Linked DNA regions of Luteolibacter flavescens. The protein of the gene in region 1 interacts with the protein of each later gene in a pairwise test. Links are inferred from orthologs where the notes say so. Each region holds a gene or a part of one and is shown in the gene's direction. Other genes may lie near its edges.

Region 1 (10,823 bases):
ACGCCCGCGTCCTCGACGTCATTCCGCAGCAGCTTCACCGCGACCTTCACCTCTCCCTGCGCGAGGAACCACTGGTCGAGCAACCGGAACATCGCCACGGGATCACGCCGGGCGCAGGACTCGGAGGCATCCCAGAAAAGACTGACCGCATGGGCGGGCACCCGGGCCTCGTCCGGCAGATCCGGGAAGACATCGCCGAGCAGGAAGACGGGATCATCCTTCCCCTCCACCAGCAGCTCCGGTCCGGCGGAAAATGGCACCGTGATCTCCATCTCCCCGTCCAGCCTCACGGCACTCGCCTTGGCCAGCCGCTTCCCCTTTCCATCCGCGACGAAGGAAACGGGCGTGGTGCCGGTCAGCTTCAGCCCCGCATCATCAGCGACGGCGACCCCGGCGCGGAATTCCTTCAGCAGCCCTGCGAATCTCAGCGGCACGCGGTAGCGATAGCTGTCCGCCCCTCGCGGCAGGTTCTCCACGTAGCCGATCCGCAGGCGCTTCGTGCCCTTCGCCGGTACGGGGAAGACGCGCGTACGATAGACATTTCCCGCCTGGCGCTCGACGATGCCGGGATCGATCATCTGGCGCTTGATCGTCTCGTAGGCGCGGCTCGCCCGCTCCTTCTCCACGGCCACGGCCTCGCGCAGCGCGCCATTCACCTCCAGCGCATAGCTGGAGACGGTCGCCCCCTCGGGCAGTGGCAGCGTGAATTCCCCCTCCACCATGCGGTCGGTATCATTGCGGAAGACCAGCTCCATCTCCGTCCGCGCCACACCGCCCGTCACCCGGATGTCCACCGCCGCCTCCTCGATCTCGAGGATCGTCTGCGTCCCCGCCACCGTCATCCGAGGCCCCTGTATCTGCGCCTGCAGGACGAGGCACGCCGAGAACCAACAACACAGGATACCAAGGATACGCTTCATTCGTTCGGATGGGGTAATACGTCCGCCTTCACGAAGACGAGCTGGCGGGTCGTCGCCGCAGGCACTGCCGCGGGCTTCGGGGTGAAGATGTTGAAGAGCTCGAATTTCCCGGCCAGCAACGTCAGCGCGCTCGACAGGCGCTTGGTCTCGAAGATGGGCCGCTTGATCGAAGCGTCGCCCCATTGGTCACGGAACTCCGTCCAGGTCACCAGCGATTCACGACTTACGGACTCGAAGGCCAACCTCAGGTCCACAATTTTGCCGCCACCCCCGATGGTCGGCTCGATTTCCAAGGTCGTCCCGGCGTTCCTGGTCTCGAACGACACACAGTCGGTCGGCCTCAGGGGAACAGGTATCACTAGTTTGGAGTCAAGGGGCACCATCGAGCCTCCCATGCTGGAGGGTTCATACTCCGTGGGATAGATCATCTCGGCAATCGATTCAACGAAAGCCCTTTCTCCACTGCGGCAGATGACGACACTCGTCTCCACGATCTCAGCACCTCCGGACGAGACAAGCGTCATCGCCCGCTCATGAAGCTCCTGACCGCCTGCTTTATCCGCAGTCGTCCACTTCGTCAGTTCGGCATGCGGCACCTCGATGACCTGGAGCATCACGCGAACATGCTGGGCCACCGCGCTTGTCGCGAGGGCCAGCATGAAAAGGAAAGCAGCACGTTTCGTCATGACAATCGGTTACTTGGCCAGTGGCAGCACCTCACATCGCACGAAGACCATCTGCCGCGTCGTGGCGGCAGGCATCGCCGCGGGCTTCGGAGTGAAGATGTTGAAGAGCTCGAATTTCCCGGACACCAGAGTCAGCGCACCCGTCAGGCGTTTCGTTTCGAAAATGGGCCGTTTGATCGAGGCCTCGCCCCATTGGTCACGATACTCCGTCCACGTCATCAGAGAGTCCTGATCCACCATCTCAAAGGAGAGCCTTAGATCGACGTGTTTCCCGCTCTCCGAGAGTGTCGCTTCGATTTCAATCGTCGTCCCCGCGTTCCGGGTCTCGAACGCATTGGCAAACAAGTTCGGCCAAGGTCTGGGAGAAAATGGAGCATTGGGATCGAAGACCAAAGGCTCCTTTGCAGGAGCAGCCATGTCCGACCCCTCATACTCGGTAGGAAAAATAACCTCGGCGATCGATTCCACCAAAGCCTTCTCCCCACTCCGGGCGAGGACCACATTCGTGTCCACGATCTCCGCCGCACCGGACGACGCCAGCTTCATCGCTCGCTCGTGAAGCTCTTCACCGCTTGCTTTTCCGGAGGACATCCACTTCGTCAGCTCCGCATGTGGCACCTCGATGACTTGCACGGTCACACGGGTCTGCCCGGCCATCGCGCTTGTCGCGAGGGCCAGCAGGGAGAGGACAGCGGCGCGCTTCATCATCGCAATCGGTCACTTGTCCCACGACAGCACCTCGCATCGGGCGAAGACCATCTGCCGGGTCGTGGCGGCAGGCACCGCCGCGGGCTTCGGGGTGAAGACGGTGCATAGCTCGAAGACGCCGGGGGCCAACGTGAGCGCGCCGGTCCATCTCCTCGTCTCAAACTCAGGCATCCGGACCGAGGCGTCTCCAAGTTCATCGACAAACTCCGACCACAGGGTCAAAGCCGGGAGATCAACCATATTGAAACGGAGGTTCAGGTAATACGTTTCCCCCTCATCGATCAGCGGCGCCACTTCCATCGAGGAGCCCGTATCACGGGTCTCCCATGAGGAAGTCATCCGATGAGCCAGAGTGAAATCGGGGAGCTTAAAAGCCGGATCCACGGGAGTGATTCCGACGTTGGTGGGAAGCTCGGGAGGCTCATACTCCGTCGGATAAATCCGCTCCCCGATCGTCTCCACCAGCGCTTTCTCACCCGTCCGGGCGATCACCACGCTCGTCTCCACAATCTGCGCCTCGCCAGTCTCCACCAGCTTCACAGCGCTTTCGTGAAGATCCGCACCTTTCACGATGCCCGCGCTGTTCCACTTCGTCAGCACCGCATGCGGCACCTCGATGACCTGCACCATCACGCGCAACTGGCGCGGCGCTTCCTGATGCGCCACGGCCATCGCCGGCAGCGCGAGCAGGGTCATGAATAGCATCCTCTTCATGGCCGGCGGCGGTCAGCGGCCCACGGTGAGCACATCGCAGCGGATGAAGACCATCAGCTTCCGCTTGAAGTCCGGGAAGCCATCCTCGCCCTTCGGCGACAGCGCCGCGACGAAGAGGGGCTGCCCGTCCATCAAGGTCGCCGCGGTCGTGAAACGCAGTGTGTACATCGTAGGCATGCGGACGGAGGCATCGCCGTACTTCCCCTTCCACTCCGCCCACGTCTCATTCCCCACGTGATAGACGATCTCCGGCGCGATCCGCAGGTCGATGATCTTCCCGTTCCCCGAGAGCGTCGGCTCGATCTCCAAGGTCGAGCCCAGATTGCGCGCCTCGAAGGAAGTCGGCGTGGGGCCGGTGGCGTGATCCTTGCCATCGGTCTTCACCTTCTCGCCGCTCTCCGTCGTGTGGATCTCGTTCGGAATCTCCGCGGGCTCGTACTCCGTCGGGTAGATGAATTCCTTGATCGACTCGGTCAGGGCCTTCTCCCCGCTGCGGGCGATACACAGCATCGTCTCCACCACGGTCGCCTTTCCCTCCTCGGTCAGCTTCGCCAGGTCCTGGCGGAGAGCGCTGTCGTCCGCGCCCTCGCGGGGCTTCAGCAGCAGCTTCGTCAGCGTCTCGTGCGAGACCTCGATGAATTCCGCCTGCACCCGCACCTGCCGGGGCAGATCCACGTTTTCACCGAGCGGATCGAATTCCGGCGTCGCCTCTTGGGCGAACACTGCGCCCGGGGTCAAAATCATCCACGCACCGGCCAGCACACATCGAAAGGAGGGAGATAGCATGGTCCGGATCTCAGGAGATCTGTCGTCGGATGGTCAAGCGCCAAGGTTCATCTGAATAAATGAGCCACATATGCGTTTCAGCAGGTTTCGCCCGCGATTTCCGGGGAACCCGCGTCGCCCCCGCCTGACGGGGGGCCGCCGGGGCATTTTTCCCGGCCCGCCAGTGCACGCACGCCGTCCTTGCCCGCGGGGCCGGGAGCGTTTACAGGCCGCCCATGCACGGATTCGCCTACCGCCATGGCTCGCTCCACTGCGAGGATGTCAATCTCCAGACCCTCGCCGACGAGCACGGCACCCCGCTCTACGTCTACTCCGCAAACACGATCCGCGACCACTACCGCAGGCTCGATGCCGCGCTCGGCGCGATCGACCACGAGGTGGCCTACGCCGTAAAGGCAAACTCGAATCTCTCCGTGCTGAAGCTGCTCGTGGACGAGCACGCCGGCTTTGACATCGTCTCCGGCGGCGAGCTTTTCCGCGTGATCAAGGCGGGCGGCGACCCGGCCAAGTGCACCTTCGCCGGCGTGGGCAAGACCCGCGCGGAGATCGAGTACGCGCTCCAGCAGGGCATCTACTCCTTCAATGTCGAGAGCGAGGAAGAGCTGCGCTACCTGAATGAAGTGGCCGCCGACCTCGGCGTCATCGCCCCGGCCGCCGTGCGCGTGAATCCGAACGTGGACGCGAAGACCCACAAGTACATCTCCACCGGCAAGTCCGAGAACAAGTTCGGCGTCGACTTCGATGCCATCAGCGACCTCTACGCCCGCGCCGCGAAGGAGCTGGCGCACGTGAAGCTCCGCGGCCTGCAGATGCACATCGGCTCGCAGCTCACCTCCATCCAGCCCTTCATCGAGGCCGTGGAAAAGGTCGCCCCGCTGGCCACCCACCTGAAGGTCACCCACGGCATCGAGTTCTGGTCCATCGGCGGCGGCATCGGCATCGTCTATCACGGCTCGCTGGACTCCGGCGACACCGGCTGGTGGGAGGGCAAGCCGGAGGGCGAGCGCCCGCTGACCATCGCCCAGTACGGCGAGGCCCTCGTCCCGCGCCTGGAGAATCTCGGCCTGAAGATCCTGCTCGAGCCCGGCCGCCTCATCGTGGGGAATGCCGGCGTGCTGCTCACCAAGTGCCTCTACGAGAAGCGCGGCAAGGCGAAGACCTTCAAGGTCGTGGACGCCGGCATGAATGACCTCATCCGCCCCGCCCTCTACGAAGGCCACCACGAGATCGCCCCGCTCAAGGAGCCCACCGGCGAAACCCGCAAGGTGGACGTCGTCGGCCCCATCTGCGAAAGCGGCGACTTCTTCTGCCAGGACCGCGAGCTCCCGGACTTCCAGCCCGGCGAGACCGTCGCCCTGCTCAGCGCCGGAGCCTACGGCTTCGCCATGGCCTCGAACTACAACTCCCGCCCCATGCCCGCCGAGATCCTCGTCGACGGCGACAGCGCCCGCGTCATCCGCAAGCGCCAGACGCTTGAGGATATCATCGCGGGGGAAGGCTGATCGACAACGAAACGAGCGAAACTCAAAGGCAGGAAAGGCAGATTAATTCCTGCCTTCCTGTCTTTTTTAGTCCACCAAACACGGCATCAACCGAAGGATTCTATCGCCCATCACTAACAAATTAATCCTCAATAAATAAAATTCATTTTTTCTTATCCCAACTTTTAACAACCCGATTCCCAGCCTCACCAAGCGAAGAAAGCATATAACGAATATTCTTCGGAAGCAGACTTCCATGAGCTTGGGATTGCACAATCATTTCCACCAACTTTTCGTCACTCCAAGGTGATCGACGGTACCAACCAAGTGTTATCGCTGCCACACACCTAGCTCCCTGTGCTGATTCATCCCATTGACGTTCATGCCATGGATCACACGCGCCCCAAAACTCGTCAGCAATAGAATCCCTTGGAAAAAGAGGCTGACTATAGAAAGCCCATGCAGCTTTCCTGACAAGCTCAGTCGCGCTTTCATGGCGCCAGATGTGAAACAGCCTTTGAATCAATTCTAACGACGTCGGCGCAGGCCAGATTCCGCTGTGGCCAAGCCAAGCGAGCGACCACGAGGCGGATTGGGCACTCGGCAGGTCCCCGGAATGGAGCATCTCTAGGAGACCTCCAAGAATATCCTGAGCGAAAGGCGTTAATACTTCAGCCGTCTTCGCCTCGCTTTCTCGACATTCAAATGCGGTCTGCATCAAAAGCAAAGCACAGCGAACCTTAACCTCTCTGTTACCTGCAATCAAATCACCGACAAGATCTCCGACAAATTCACGGTCCAGCAACTCAGACCTAGACCTCTTGATCTCAAATCGAAATATCTCACTAAGGGCAGACTCAAAATACGTCCAGTTATCACCCATCGAAAAATAGCACTCTTGAACCGTAGCTTTTAGCGCACCCCCGAATTTACCGTTAAATATCGACTCCAAAACTAGAGATGGCCTGCCCCTCCCAAGCTTCAGCGATATCTCTACCAATGCAGCCCTCAGAGCCCCCGGAGTAAGAGTAACCTCCTCAAGGATGCATTGCCCAAGTAATTTCACAGACGCCTTCGGTCGACTTCTAATCTCCGCCTCTTGACCCGCCTCTTCAGAGGAGCATTCCCTCAAAATCCTTCTTATAACGGCTTCAGCTTTTCGTCCGGCTAGAACCGAGGCAAGAGGAATCACCTCTTGCCAGCGCTCATCTTCCAAATGAGGTGACAAGACCTCGACTAGAGGTGCCTCATCATTACGACCGGGATACTGCTCAGAGACAAAGCCTTTTGCCGCTAGATATTCCTGAAACGTCAAGTGCCTAAATTCGTATACGGGTTGCAACTCCCCTTCCAGGCGCTGATAACCCGTCTGCATGAGCAGGCTACTTCTATACTCAATTCGCTGAATGAACTCACTCGGCGAAACCTTGGCGAACTGCAGTTCCGGCTCCATCTCTCTCGCTGCATCATTCAACAGACCAATAAGAGCAACATTTCCAATAAGCTGAATACCTCTCTGCATCATAGCACAAGCAACGTAAGACAGCCTCGCGAGAGTTTCCCGCTCATCAAGGGGAGCATATCCCTCAACGTTCCAAGTCCTCACCAGCACCCGAACCGCTTCGGAGTAAAGTTCTGCCCGAGATGGAGGAATCTCACCATTTGAACGCTTAACAACCAGCAACGTTGTTAGAAGAAGGGGGTTTTCGACCAAACTTCGAATATGCCGATTACCCCATATAACATCCGCAAGCTCCGAAGCCTCCCGACGCACATGTTCCGTATCAGCAACTACTTCAGAATGCCAACTTACACAAAGCCGCCTCACATCTTCGCCGTCCAATGGCGCGAGCGTGATCTGCTGGCATGTTCCAGCGATTACCCCAGCAATATCTCGGAACCCGGCAACTCTTGAAGTGACTACAAGCATCACGCCAGGAAACATTGCAACAAACGTTCGTAAATTTTGCGCAAAGGCCCGTCGGGACCCTTCCTCGGAAATTTCATCGAGTCCGTCTACCAACAAAAGAACCTTCCCCGCTCGTAATGCATCACTCACCCCATCTCGAAAGCACTTCGCCATGTCGTCCTTCATGTTGGCGAATGCAGAGATCCCATGCAATAATTCCAGAACGGGACGGTTAGACCTATCCCTCAGATCACGACACCGCAGATAAAGCGGCAACCAATCACGTTCAGGCAACCCATCTGCAACTTCAAGTCTACGATCCGGAAATGAGTATGCCGTTGCCAGCCTCTTTACAAGCGTGCTCTTACCACCTCCTGGACTGGCCAACACAGCCACATGCGACTCCCTCGACAGTAAATCCCCAATTGGCTCAACCACTACACCCGACTCAACCTCATCATCAATAAAGTCCAACTCATCAACCTCTTCGTATTTATCAATTTCATCTTCATCAACAGGAACATCATCAACAAAAATACCACTTAGACCAACACTAAACAACCCTATCTTATTTCGATCAGCGGCTTGCTTCTTATAAGTCGCTCTCAGTGGAACGAAAAGCCTTTCGAGCCGAAGTTTTGTAGCACTCAAGTCACTATCTGCAGGCAAACCATCCAACTGAATATAACCACACTCCTCTCCAAGCCATTTTTTATACTGATTGAAGGCATCTTCACGCAAATCACTCAGATCCAATTCCTCCGGAGGAGCCACATAAGATAGAGAACACATAATTCCACCGCTATTTTTATCGGCATCAATCACCGATGCGGCCACTGATTTAGCAAGGGGAGTTCCATCCGCATGAATAAAAACAAAATGGCTTAAATTTTTTCCACGAGAATAATAGACAGCCCACAAATACCCTGCCGAATAGCAGACTACCTCAGCCTTCTCAAATTGCACGCCACGCAGCCCATTCGCCGCAACACAACGGCCTGCAAATTCTGTTGCAGATTCTTTCTGAACAATCACTCGAGCCCGCTGAAGTTCGTCAACCACCTTAGATCCATCGAATAAAATCAGACCCTCGTTACCACTATCCTCTTCTTGTTTAATACCAGAACCAGTGAATCCGCTCAACGAGACAAAATAACCAGCAACAGATAGCGGTGCGTGCCTTGTACGCTCGCGTGTAAGCACGCCCAGAAACTTGTTCAAATCCCCTCCACCAATAACATTAGCATGGGCTTTGCATTCCGCTGCAAAACGCCTATTTTCAAAGCGATGATTACCCTGAAGATCCACCTCTCGCCCGGAAGTCGCAACATCAAGCTGTAAATTGTCATATCCTAAGCTAAAGAATAGATCTCTCACCAACCGTGTGAACAAATCACCGCTTTCATTGCTTGATCGTCCCAAGAGTCGTATGGGCAAGGGATTTTTCATCATGTATTTTTTTAGCAAATTTTCTCGAAAGAGGTTGAAGCAGACGTAAGAAGGGCATCCCGGCACCTCCCGGACAACCGAGGGAGGCGACCCTGTTAATCAGATGTTAAGAGGTATGAGCCACACGGCAAGCTTTCGATGAAGCTTTTCCAAAGATAGCATTTCGACTAGTAAATCATTTCGCGCTGTTCCCAAATTACGGACTCCGAACGGACTCGTCGATTCGGACTAGCAGTTCTACCTCTCAAGCATAAGCTGGCCTTTCGTCCTCCTGCGTTCAAGCCTCGGTGCCCCGCACCAGTGAAACACTACCTCCAGCTCCACCTGCTTGTCCTGCTGCTTGCGACCACGGCGATCCTGGGGGAGCTGATTTCGTTGCCAGCGGCGACGCTGGTGATCTGGCGGACGCTCTTTGCGGCGGTGGGGGCGGCGGCTTGGGTGGGGCTGGTGCGGCGGCGGCCACTGTGGCCGGGCAGGCGGGCGGCGCTCGCCTTCCTCGGCATCGGCTTCATCGTGGGGCTGCACTGGATCTGCTTCTTCGGCGCGATCAAGCTGTCGAATATCTCGGTCTGCCTGGCGGGCATGGCGACCATCTCGCTCTTCACGGCATTCACCGAGCCCTTCCTGGAGAAGCGGCGGGTGCGCCCATTCGAGGTGCTGCTGGGGCTGCTGGTGGTGGCGGGCATCGGGCTGGTCGCGGGCTTCGTCGGGCGGGAGCACTTGCTCGGGCTCGGCGTGGCGCTGATCAGCGCCTTCCTCGCCTCCGTCTTCCCGGTGCTGAACCGCCGCTTCGTCACGGGCGGCAGCGACCCGACGACGATGGTCGCGTGGGAAATGGTCGGTGCCTTCACAGCGGGCCTGGTGCTCTTCCCCTTCACCAGCGGCGGCGTGTCGCTCTTCGCCTGGCAGGGGTATGACTGGCTGTGGCTGCTGCTGCTCGCGTGGGTGTGCACGATCTTCGCCCACGGCTTTCACATCACGCTGCTGCGGCACCTGAGCGCCTACACGATGAATCTGGCGTTCAATTTCGAGCCGCTCTACGGGATCATCGCGGCGGCGCTTTTCTTCGGCGAGCACAAGGGGCTCCACCCGCTCTTCTACGCGGGCATGGCGACCATCCTGCTGGCAAACCTGCTGCACCCGCTGATCGTCCACCGGCTGCGGAAACGCCTGCCGCCGGAGGAGCCGGCCCATGCCGGTCCTCCGCACGTGTGAGGGTGGCCGCGTGGCGGGATCACCGATCCATCCCCGGCAGTCCTTCCATTGCCCGGCGGCGCATGTCCTCCTGGCTCCTCCTCATTTCCTCCCGCTGGAGTTCCATCAGTTGCTTGCGGGCTTCCATATCGAGCTTGCCGCCCGGTTCCTTGATCCGGGCCTGCAGTTGTTCCAGCCGGACCTTCTGCTCGGCGTCGAAGTCATCCCCGCGTTCGGCGATGTATTTCTCGATCCCCTGGTGGCTCTTCGCGGATGTGCCGGGCGTGAAGCGGGTCATCTCGAGGAATGTCTCCGGCTCCATGCGGGCCCTCACCTTCGGGTCATCCAGCAGCAGCAGGATGAGCCCGCTGTGAAGCATGGGAGACCGGGAGCGGTCCACCAGGGGCTTCAGCTCCTTGGAACGCGGATGCAGCACGCCGACGCGCAGCATCGGCAAGGAGCGAGGCTCCATGCCACGCCGCATGCGGGACGCGTCCACGATCTGCTGCGGCGTCATGTTCGCGAGCTTGCAGGCATCCAGGCCCGCCTTCAACGAGGCCTCGTCAGGGGAAGCGAGGTGGACCAGCAAGGCGGCCTCGGCGCGAATCACGGGATCGCTATAGGTGGCGGCAGCGGCGGCCACCGTGCGCATGACCGTGGCAAGCTCCGCGGGTATGATGGCATCGAGACGATTCGCCATGGCCCAGAAGCCGTGGCTGGCATGGATCACCATCGGCTGGACATAGGCATCGGACCGGCCATCCCGGGGTGCCTCGCGGATCGCCTTTGCAAAGGACTCGATCCCCGATGCATCTCCGGCGTGCAGACGCGACTGCGCCACGGCGAGGGCAAAGCTCCAAGACATCGCGCCCTCCTCCCGCGCCGGATTCCCCGCATCCCGGGCCGCGAAGGCGCCTTGGAAGGCCCGCGTCACCTGCTCGCCGGCGAACTCGTCGAGCGCTGGCACGTGCTCCCC
Region 2 (7,261 bases), on another replicon or contig:
CAGATCAACGGGTCACCGCCCGCGCCGATCTCAAGAATACCGGCGACAACAACCGCTGGGTCGGCGTCTGGCGCAGCACGCGCAAGCAGGCCGGTGCCGACGTACCGGCGATCCGCTGGGACGAGCGCGAGTCGGTGCTCATCGACACCCGCAGCAGCTCGGGAGGGGACGATGGCTTCGAAGGCTGGCTGGTCAGCGGCGACAATGCGACGCCGGGCAATCCGGGCGGCGAACTCGCCACGCTGGTGGGCCAGGGGAGCGTGGCGAATGTCGCGGACCAAGTGAAAGCACCACTGGTGCGGGTCCAGGGCAAGGATGACGCGGGTGCCTACGCGTTCTGGATTTCCGACGAGTCGATGAAGGCGAGCGTCAATCCGGTCTCGGTGAAGGCGACCGATGAGCGGCGCTTCCTGCCCGTCCGCTACGGCATCGGCGCGCTGGACCAGCTCTCCGCCGTGGACGGCGCGAAGGATGAGGAACTCTCGAAGGTGATCGACCATCGTCAGGCCAGCCTGCTCGGCTCGACGGGGCCGAAGGCTTGGGAGCAGCACTTCCACGCCACGGGTGCCCGCGCTTCGGCGGTGCTGGCGGATACCTTGCGGGGAGGGCTGAAGGCGGACCTCAGCGCGTATTTCGAGCAGGGCAGCGTCACGGCGAGGGGAGACCTGCTTCCCGCGGTGACGGATGCGACTTCCATGCTCGGAGGGGCACGGCGGAAGATCCACGGGCCGAAGTTTGGCTCGCTGCGCGCCTTCGCGAATCTCGCCACGAAGAACAGCGGGAGCGGCATCGCCCCTGCCGCCGCGGCGGTGTCCACGCGCCAGGACAAGTTCGCCTCGCTGCCACGGATGAGCCAGTTCACCGACCAGCCGATCCATCCGGTGATGGCCGTGGCGGAGATCTACACGCGCCTCGCCTACGTCCGCGGCTACCTCACGGTACATCTTTACCCGCGCGTGGTGCTTTGGAATCCCTACAATGTCCCGCTGGCATCCGCGACCTACACCGTCGATTTCAACCTAGCGATCAATGACTCCTTCGTCGTGGAGAAGCGACAGCAGACCACCATCGATGTGGTCGATACCGCCTACGACACCCGGAGTAACAAGGACAACCGGATGAGCTTCACGCTGGAAGCCACCGCCTTCGAGCCCGGCGAGGCCCTCGTATTCTCGCCCAAGGTGGCGGGCAATGCCATCGGAGGCCGTGCCGTCCCGATGGCGCTGCGGACGTCCGGGTCGAACGTGCTCAGTGCCTCGGTCGATCCCCAGCAGCTCACGAATTTCTACCTCACCATCACCCAGCTCTCCGACAAGGGGGTGAGCGCTTCCGACCTGCCGCTCTACGCGAATCACAACCGCGGAGCCTACTACTGGGTGGACATGATGGACTGGTGGGAAGGAAATCCCGACAATGGACTGAAGGTCAGCCTGCATCTCGGTGCAGGATCGAACCACACCGCGCGGATGCGCCTGCCGCTGCTCCAACTGGTGGACACGGACAACTGGAAGCGCAGCCACGAAGGCCGCTACAACAACGGCCGGTGGCGCGTCGGAGGCGTGGAGCCGATCCATGATTACGAAGGGACCTCCGAGATGGAGCCATGGGCACGCGGCTGCTATGGCTTCCGCTACAAGTGGTGGGTGGAGAAGAATCCCTACAATTACGCGGGCCGCTCCGCCGACCGCTTCTGGCAGGCCTCGGTGACCGCGGACTACAACCTGCGCGCCGCCTTCTGCCACCGGAGTCCCTTCGACGCGGGCACCGACAATGGCGAGGACCACCACTGGTACATCTGGGGTCCGTATGCGGTGGACAGCCAGCAGGGCCTGCCCTCGCTCTCGCCGGAACGCGCCTCGCACAGCGGGAAGAATGGCTTCCGTGGGAATCCCTTCTTCGGCGGGGCGAATTCCCGGCCCGACCACGTCTATCCTCTCTACGACATCCCAACCGCGGACGAGCGCATCGTTTCCCTCGGTCGCTTCCAGCACGCCCAGCTCACGCCCTTCGTCTGGCACCCCACGTATGCGATCGGTGGTTCGTGGGTACCGCCGAACCAGAAGACCCGCGAGAAGTCCGGCGACACCGCCACGCAGATGACCGCGGCATGGTCCAGCCAGATACAGTGGCTGCCGGCGTGGATGAAGCAGGACCGCAGCCGCGACGAGGTGGTCTATGACCTTTCCTACGAGACGAACCACGAGTTGTGGGACCGCTACTTCCTCAGCGGCGCGACGAAGGTGGAGAAGGACCAATTCAGCCGCGATGCCGTGGATAGCCCGCTGCCGAACCTGAGGCTGTATCCGGCGTCCGGCACCGTGGATACCGCGCGGCTCGATGATTTCTACCAGGCGAGCTCGCAGCTCCTCCTCGGCGGTGCCTTCAATGTGAACTCCACCGAGCCGGGAGCATGGCGCGCGCTCTTCGCCTCAATGCGCGATTCTTCATTCAACTCGCCGGGCTCCGCCTTCCCGCGCTTCCTGAATCCGGCATCCAGCGAGCACAAGCCGTCCGACCCCTATGATCCGGAGGCTTGGAAGGGCTTCCGCAGCCTGGATGACGAGCAGATCACCGCGCTTGCCGATGCCGTGGTGGAGGAGGTGAAGCTTCGCGGCCCTTTCCTCTCGGTCTCCGATTTCATCAATCGCCGTCTGGTCACCGCCAGCTCCGCCGATGCCGAGACGGGCATGGAGGGCGCACTGCAGCAGGCGATCGAGCGCGCGGGCCTGAATGACGGCCTTCACGGCGGCGACCTCACGCCTTCATCGACGGGCTTCGGCAAGGGGCAGTATGAGGTCGGTTCGAATTCCGCCGACTGGGCCTCCATCGATCACATGCGCGAGTCAAAGGGGGCGGGGATGCCGACCTACCTCCAGCAGGGCGACCTGCTCCAGTCGCTCGGTTCCTTCCTCGTCGCCCGTGGCGATACCTTCGTCGTCCGCGCCTATGGCGAGGCACGCACGCCCGACGGCCAGAAGGTGGAGGCGCGCGTCTGGTGCGAGGCCGAGGTCCAGCGCCTGCCGGACTACGTGGACCCTGCCGATGCCCCCGAGCAGCCTGCTTTCACCGCCGCCGGTGCGGCCAATACCGCCATTTCCGAAGCCAGCCAGAGATTCGGACGCCGTTTCACCGTCGTCTCCTTCCGCTGGCTCGCCCCGACCGAAGTCTGACCGAGACCTGCCGTCATGAAACTCCGACTGCTGATTCCATTCATCCTGACTGCCGTGCTCCATGCGCAGCAGCCGCCTCCACCGCCGCCGCCTGATCCAGGTGGCGGTGACAAGGGCATTCCCGGGGGAAATCTCGACCTGAGCAGCATCCCGGTTCCGGAGGCGGACAAGAAGACGCTGCCGCAGCTCAGTGAGGCCGAGATCAAGGCAAAGCCCGTCCAGATCTCCGTGGTGCCCATCGGCTGGGTCTCGCCGCCGATCATCTACATCGACAAGGATGGCATGCCGCGCGAGCGCTACCGCGATCCGATGGAGTATCCGCCGGTGGTTTATCACATCGCCACGGAGAAAGGCTCGATCCGCCTCACCGGCGCCCACAATCAGGTGGCACCTCCCACCGCCGTCCCGCGCCGGGTGGAAATGACGCTTTCTTATGAGGAGCCACCGAATCCCACGGGTGATGCCGTGCACGATCCGAAGAAGGGACCGAGCCTCAAGACGATCGGCAACTTCCCCGTTCCTGCCGGTGCCACGCATCTCGTGGCTGTCGTTTGGAAAGATCCCGACGCCAAGCTGTGGACCAATCCGCAGGTGAAGGTGATCGACGTCTCGCCCGCGACGGTGAAGGGCAACGAAGCCGTGGTGATCAATCTCTCCGGCCGCGAACTTGCCATTCACCGCGGCGATGTGCCGTACAAGATCGCTTCCGGCTTCATGGGAAAGGTCGCCCTCCCGGTGAATGCAAAGGGCCAGGTGCCCATGGTTGTCGCTGCGGCGTCGGGTGTCGGTTGGCAGCAGCTCTCCCGCACCGTGCTCGGCCCGCGGAAGGACGACCGCATCTTCGTGCTCGCGTGGCAGGCTCCGGAGACTCCTGCGCAACCGGCGGGCGTAGCGCTTCAGGCCATCGCCAAGCGGCTTCCGGAAGCAAAGGCCTTCGAGCCTTCCAAGTAAGTCTTGATGATCAAAATGGTCGCGGGGCGGTGACCGGTGATCCGGTCTCCGCCCCGCTCTCTTTTTCTCCGGGGAAAAGGTCTTCGTTCAGCGTCCGCGCGGCGGGCGACCTCCGCCCGGTCCGGAGCGGCGGCCTTCGCCCTGCGGCGGCGGGCCTTGCTCGCCATCCTCATCGCCTGCCTCGCGTGGAGGATGCGGCGGGCGCGGGTGGAGCTCCTGCGGCGTCAGTTCGCCGTCCTCGTTCTTGTCGAGGGTCGCGAGTGATTCGGAGGCCGCAGCGATCTCCTCGGCGGAAATTTCTCCGTCCCGGTCGGTGTCGAGCGCTGCCACGAGCGGGGAGCCGGGGCCGCGAGGATGGCGGGGTGGCTTGCCGTGACCTTGGCCATCACCCTTCTCTTCCAGCGGAGGGGGAGCGCCAGCTCCTTCCGGGGCTCCTTCGGGTGGCTTGGGCCGCAGCTCGTCTTTCGAGAGGGCACCGTCGCCATCGGCATCGAGCGTGAGCAGCGATTCGGAGGCCGCCTTGATTTCCTCGGCGGAGAGCTTGTCGTCGCCATCCGTATTCAGCGCCTCGAAGATGGGCTGGGGCGGGTGGGGCGGGCGACCTCCCTGTGGCGGTCCCTGGCGCTCGTCCTGGGCATTGCAAGCAAGGGTGGCCAGCAGGGCCGCGGCGATCGTGATCGTAGTCTTCATGTTCGGTGGATTCGTTCGTGCTTTTGTTTCGCGGCGGAGAACCGTCTCACGCCACCGAGGAAACCGCCGGTTTGTTAAGCTCATGTGTGGATCGCGGAGAAATCGTGTAAAAGTTGCCCGATCCCGCGAATCCGCCGTCCGCCGGGCGATTTTCCGGGGACACGCCGTGCTTTGTTAAGCGCTCGTAAAATCGATGGCCTGCCCGGCCCGGATTGGCGCATGCTCCGCACGATGACTCCCGCTCCGCCTGCCCGGCCCTTGCTGGTGGTTGATGACGATCGCAAGCTCTGCGGACTGATCCGCGACTACCTGCTGCCCCATGGCTGGCAGGTGGACATGCGCCACAGCGGCCCCGAGGGGCTGGAGGCCGCGCGTGCCGGAAAGTACGAGGCCGTGCTGCTCGACGTGATGATGCCCGGCATGGATGGCTTCGAGGTGCTGCGCGAGCTGAGGAAATCCTCCACCGTCCCCGTCCTCATGCTCACCGCCATGGGCGAGGAAGCCGATCGCATCGTGGGGCTGGAACTCGGCGCGGACGATTATTTGCCGAAGACCTTTTCCAGCCGCGAGCTGCTCGCCCGGCTCCGCGCCGTCACGCGGCGCAGCGTCATCGGTGTGAACGGCACACCTAGTACGAAGGATCTAGTATGTGGCGATCTCCTCGTGAATGAGGAGCGCCATCAGGCCACGCTGGCTGGCGAGGCGCTGGACCTCACCGCGCTGGAATTCGCCATACTCGCCTCGCTGCTGAAGGCGAAGGGCCGCGTGAAAACGCGCGAGTCGCTTTTGGAAGAAGTGTCCGACCGGCGCTTCGACGTCTTCGATCGCTCGATCGATGTCCACGTCTCGCAACTCCGGCGCAAGCTCGGGGACGATGCGAAGCAACCGCGCTTCATCCGCACGATCCGCGGCGTGGGCTACAAGCTGGAGGAGGCCGCCCCATGAAGCGACGCGTCCGCTTCCCCCTTATGGCGAAGATGCTGCTCTGGCTCTGCGTCCATCTCGGCGTGCTCGCCGCCGCCTTCTTCATCTTCATCGCGTGGCAGCTCCGGCTCGGCCTCGATTCCCTGCTGAGCGGCACCGCCGGTGAGCGGCTGAAGAATCTCGGCGAGGAAATCGCGGGAGACCTCCGTGCGGCCCCGCGTTCGAGCTGGCCGGAGATCCTGCAAAGCCACGAATCCACGCTCGGCGTCGGCTTGTCGCTGCAGATCGCCCCCGGCGCGTGGCTGGGACGGCCTCCGGAAAGCCTGCCTGCGAATGTGGATCGCCGCATCGGTGAATTCCGCCGGCCTCCCGCCCAGCGTCCCCCTCGCGGTGGTCCGGAAGGCCGACCGCCCGGCGGCGGTCGTCCGGGGGATCAATTCGGTCCGCCTGAGGATGCATTGTTTGAAGACGGTCCACCGGGAGGCAGGGGCGGACCGCCGCTCGACCGGCAGGATCGCGCCGAATTGGCGGGCGGCAGGGAAAGGCCGCGGGCCCGTCCCGACTTCCTGATGCGCGGCGATGGCGGCGCGGGCTATTGGGCGGGCATCGATTTGCCGCTTTCTGAACTGCGACCAGGCCAGCCGCTGCACGCGCTGCTGGTGATCCGTGCCAAGGACATCACCGGCGGCGGGCTATTCTTCGACCTGAAGCCATGGGTCATCGGCGGTCTCACCGTGCTCGCGCTGAGCCTCGTCCTCTGGGCGCCGGTCTTCATCGGCATCACGCGCTACCTCTCGCGGCTTTCCGGGACCACAGAGGCGATCGCGGATGGGAAGTTTGACGCGCGGGTGGGGATCTCGCGGTCCGATGAACTCGGCAGCCTCGGCGACTCCATCGAGTCGATGGCCGCGCGTCTTGATCGTCTGGTACGCGGGCAAAAGCGCTTCCTCGGAGACGTGGCGCATGAGCTGTGCTCGCCGCTGGCCCGCATCCGCACCGGCTTGGGAGTGCTGGAATACGGGATGACGCCCGAGCAGCAGGCACGGCTGGAGTCCATCGAGGAAGACGTGAGCGAGCTTTCCCAGCTCGTCTCGGAAGTGCTCGCTTTCACCAAAGCAACCACCGCTCCCGGATCGGTGCGTCTGGAACCGGTGGAGCTCGCTCCCGTAATCCAGCTCGCGCTTTCACGGGAGTGCCCCGGTCAAAAGGCGCACCTATATATACCGGAGGGCCTTGCCGTCATGGCCGACCGCAGCCTCTTCGCCCGCGCCGTGGCCAATATCCTCCGCAATGCCGCGCGCCACGGCGGGGATGAGTGTGAAATCACGATCTCGGCCACCCGCCATGGGGAGCAGGTGGAACTCCGGCTCTCTGATAATGGTCCGGGCGTCGATCCGGCCGATCTGCCGCGTCTCTTCGAGCCCTTTTACCGTCCTGATGCGGCCCGGACGCGTGAATCCGGGGGTGTAGGGCTCGGTTTGGCCATCGTCCGGTCGGGAATCGAGGCCTGTGGAGGCACCGTGAGG

What was found.
Region 2: the proteins of lysA (region 1) and OKA04_RS22885 interact in binary tests that used the Escherichia coli proteins (3 or more experiments, as listed by UniProt). The link is inferred for Luteolibacter flavescens from one-to-one orthologs.

Annotation. Positions count from the first base shown.
Region 1 is NZ_JAPDDS010000006.1:275,657-286,479, reverse strand. The notes cover bases 3,338-6,172. They hold lysA (diaminopimelate decarboxylase), read left to right. Parts: upstream 3,338-4,029; coding sequence 4,030-5,316; downstream 5,317-6,172. Other genes in these bases: OKA04_RS13070 (NACHT domain-containing protein), read right to left, coding at 5,459-6,172; OKA04_RS13080 (hypothetical protein), read right to left, coding at 3,338-3,751. Outside these bases: OKA04_RS13100 (VIT domain-containing protein), read right to left, coding at 1-920; OKA04_RS13095 (hypothetical protein), read right to left, coding at 917-1,606; OKA04_RS13090 (hypothetical protein), read right to left, coding at 1,616-2,311; OKA04_RS13085 (hypothetical protein), read right to left, coding at 2,324-3,010; more of OKA04_RS13080, read right to left, coding at 3,041-3,337; more of OKA04_RS13070, read right to left, coding at 6,173-8,656; OKA04_RS13065 (DMT family transporter), read left to right, coding at 8,954-9,868; OKA04_RS13060 (tetratricopeptide repeat protein), read right to left, coding at 9,888-10,823. UniProt on the Escherichia coli protein: Specifically catalyzes the decarboxylation of meso-diaminopimelate (meso-DAP) to L-lysine. Is not active against the DD- or LL-isomers of diaminopimelate.
Region 2 is NZ_JAPDDS010000019.1:92,871-100,131, forward strand. The notes cover bases 4,091-6,899. They hold OKA04_RS22885 (response regulator transcription factor), read left to right. Parts: upstream 4,091-5,042; coding sequence 5,043-5,756; downstream 5,757-6,899. Other genes in these bases: OKA04_RS22875 (hypothetical protein), read left to right, coding at 4,091-4,121; OKA04_RS22880 (EF-hand domain-containing protein), read right to left, coding at 4,209-4,811; OKA04_RS22890 (HAMP domain-containing sensor histidine kinase), read left to right, coding at 5,753-6,899. Also shown: OKA04_RS22870 (hypothetical protein), read left to right, coding at 1-3,170; more of OKA04_RS22875, read left to right, coding at 3,186-4,090; more of OKA04_RS22890, read left to right, coding at 6,900-7,261. UniProt on the Escherichia coli protein: Response regulator member of the two-component regulatory system CpxA/CpxR which responds to envelope stress response by activating expression of downstream genes including cpxP, degP, dsbA and ppiA.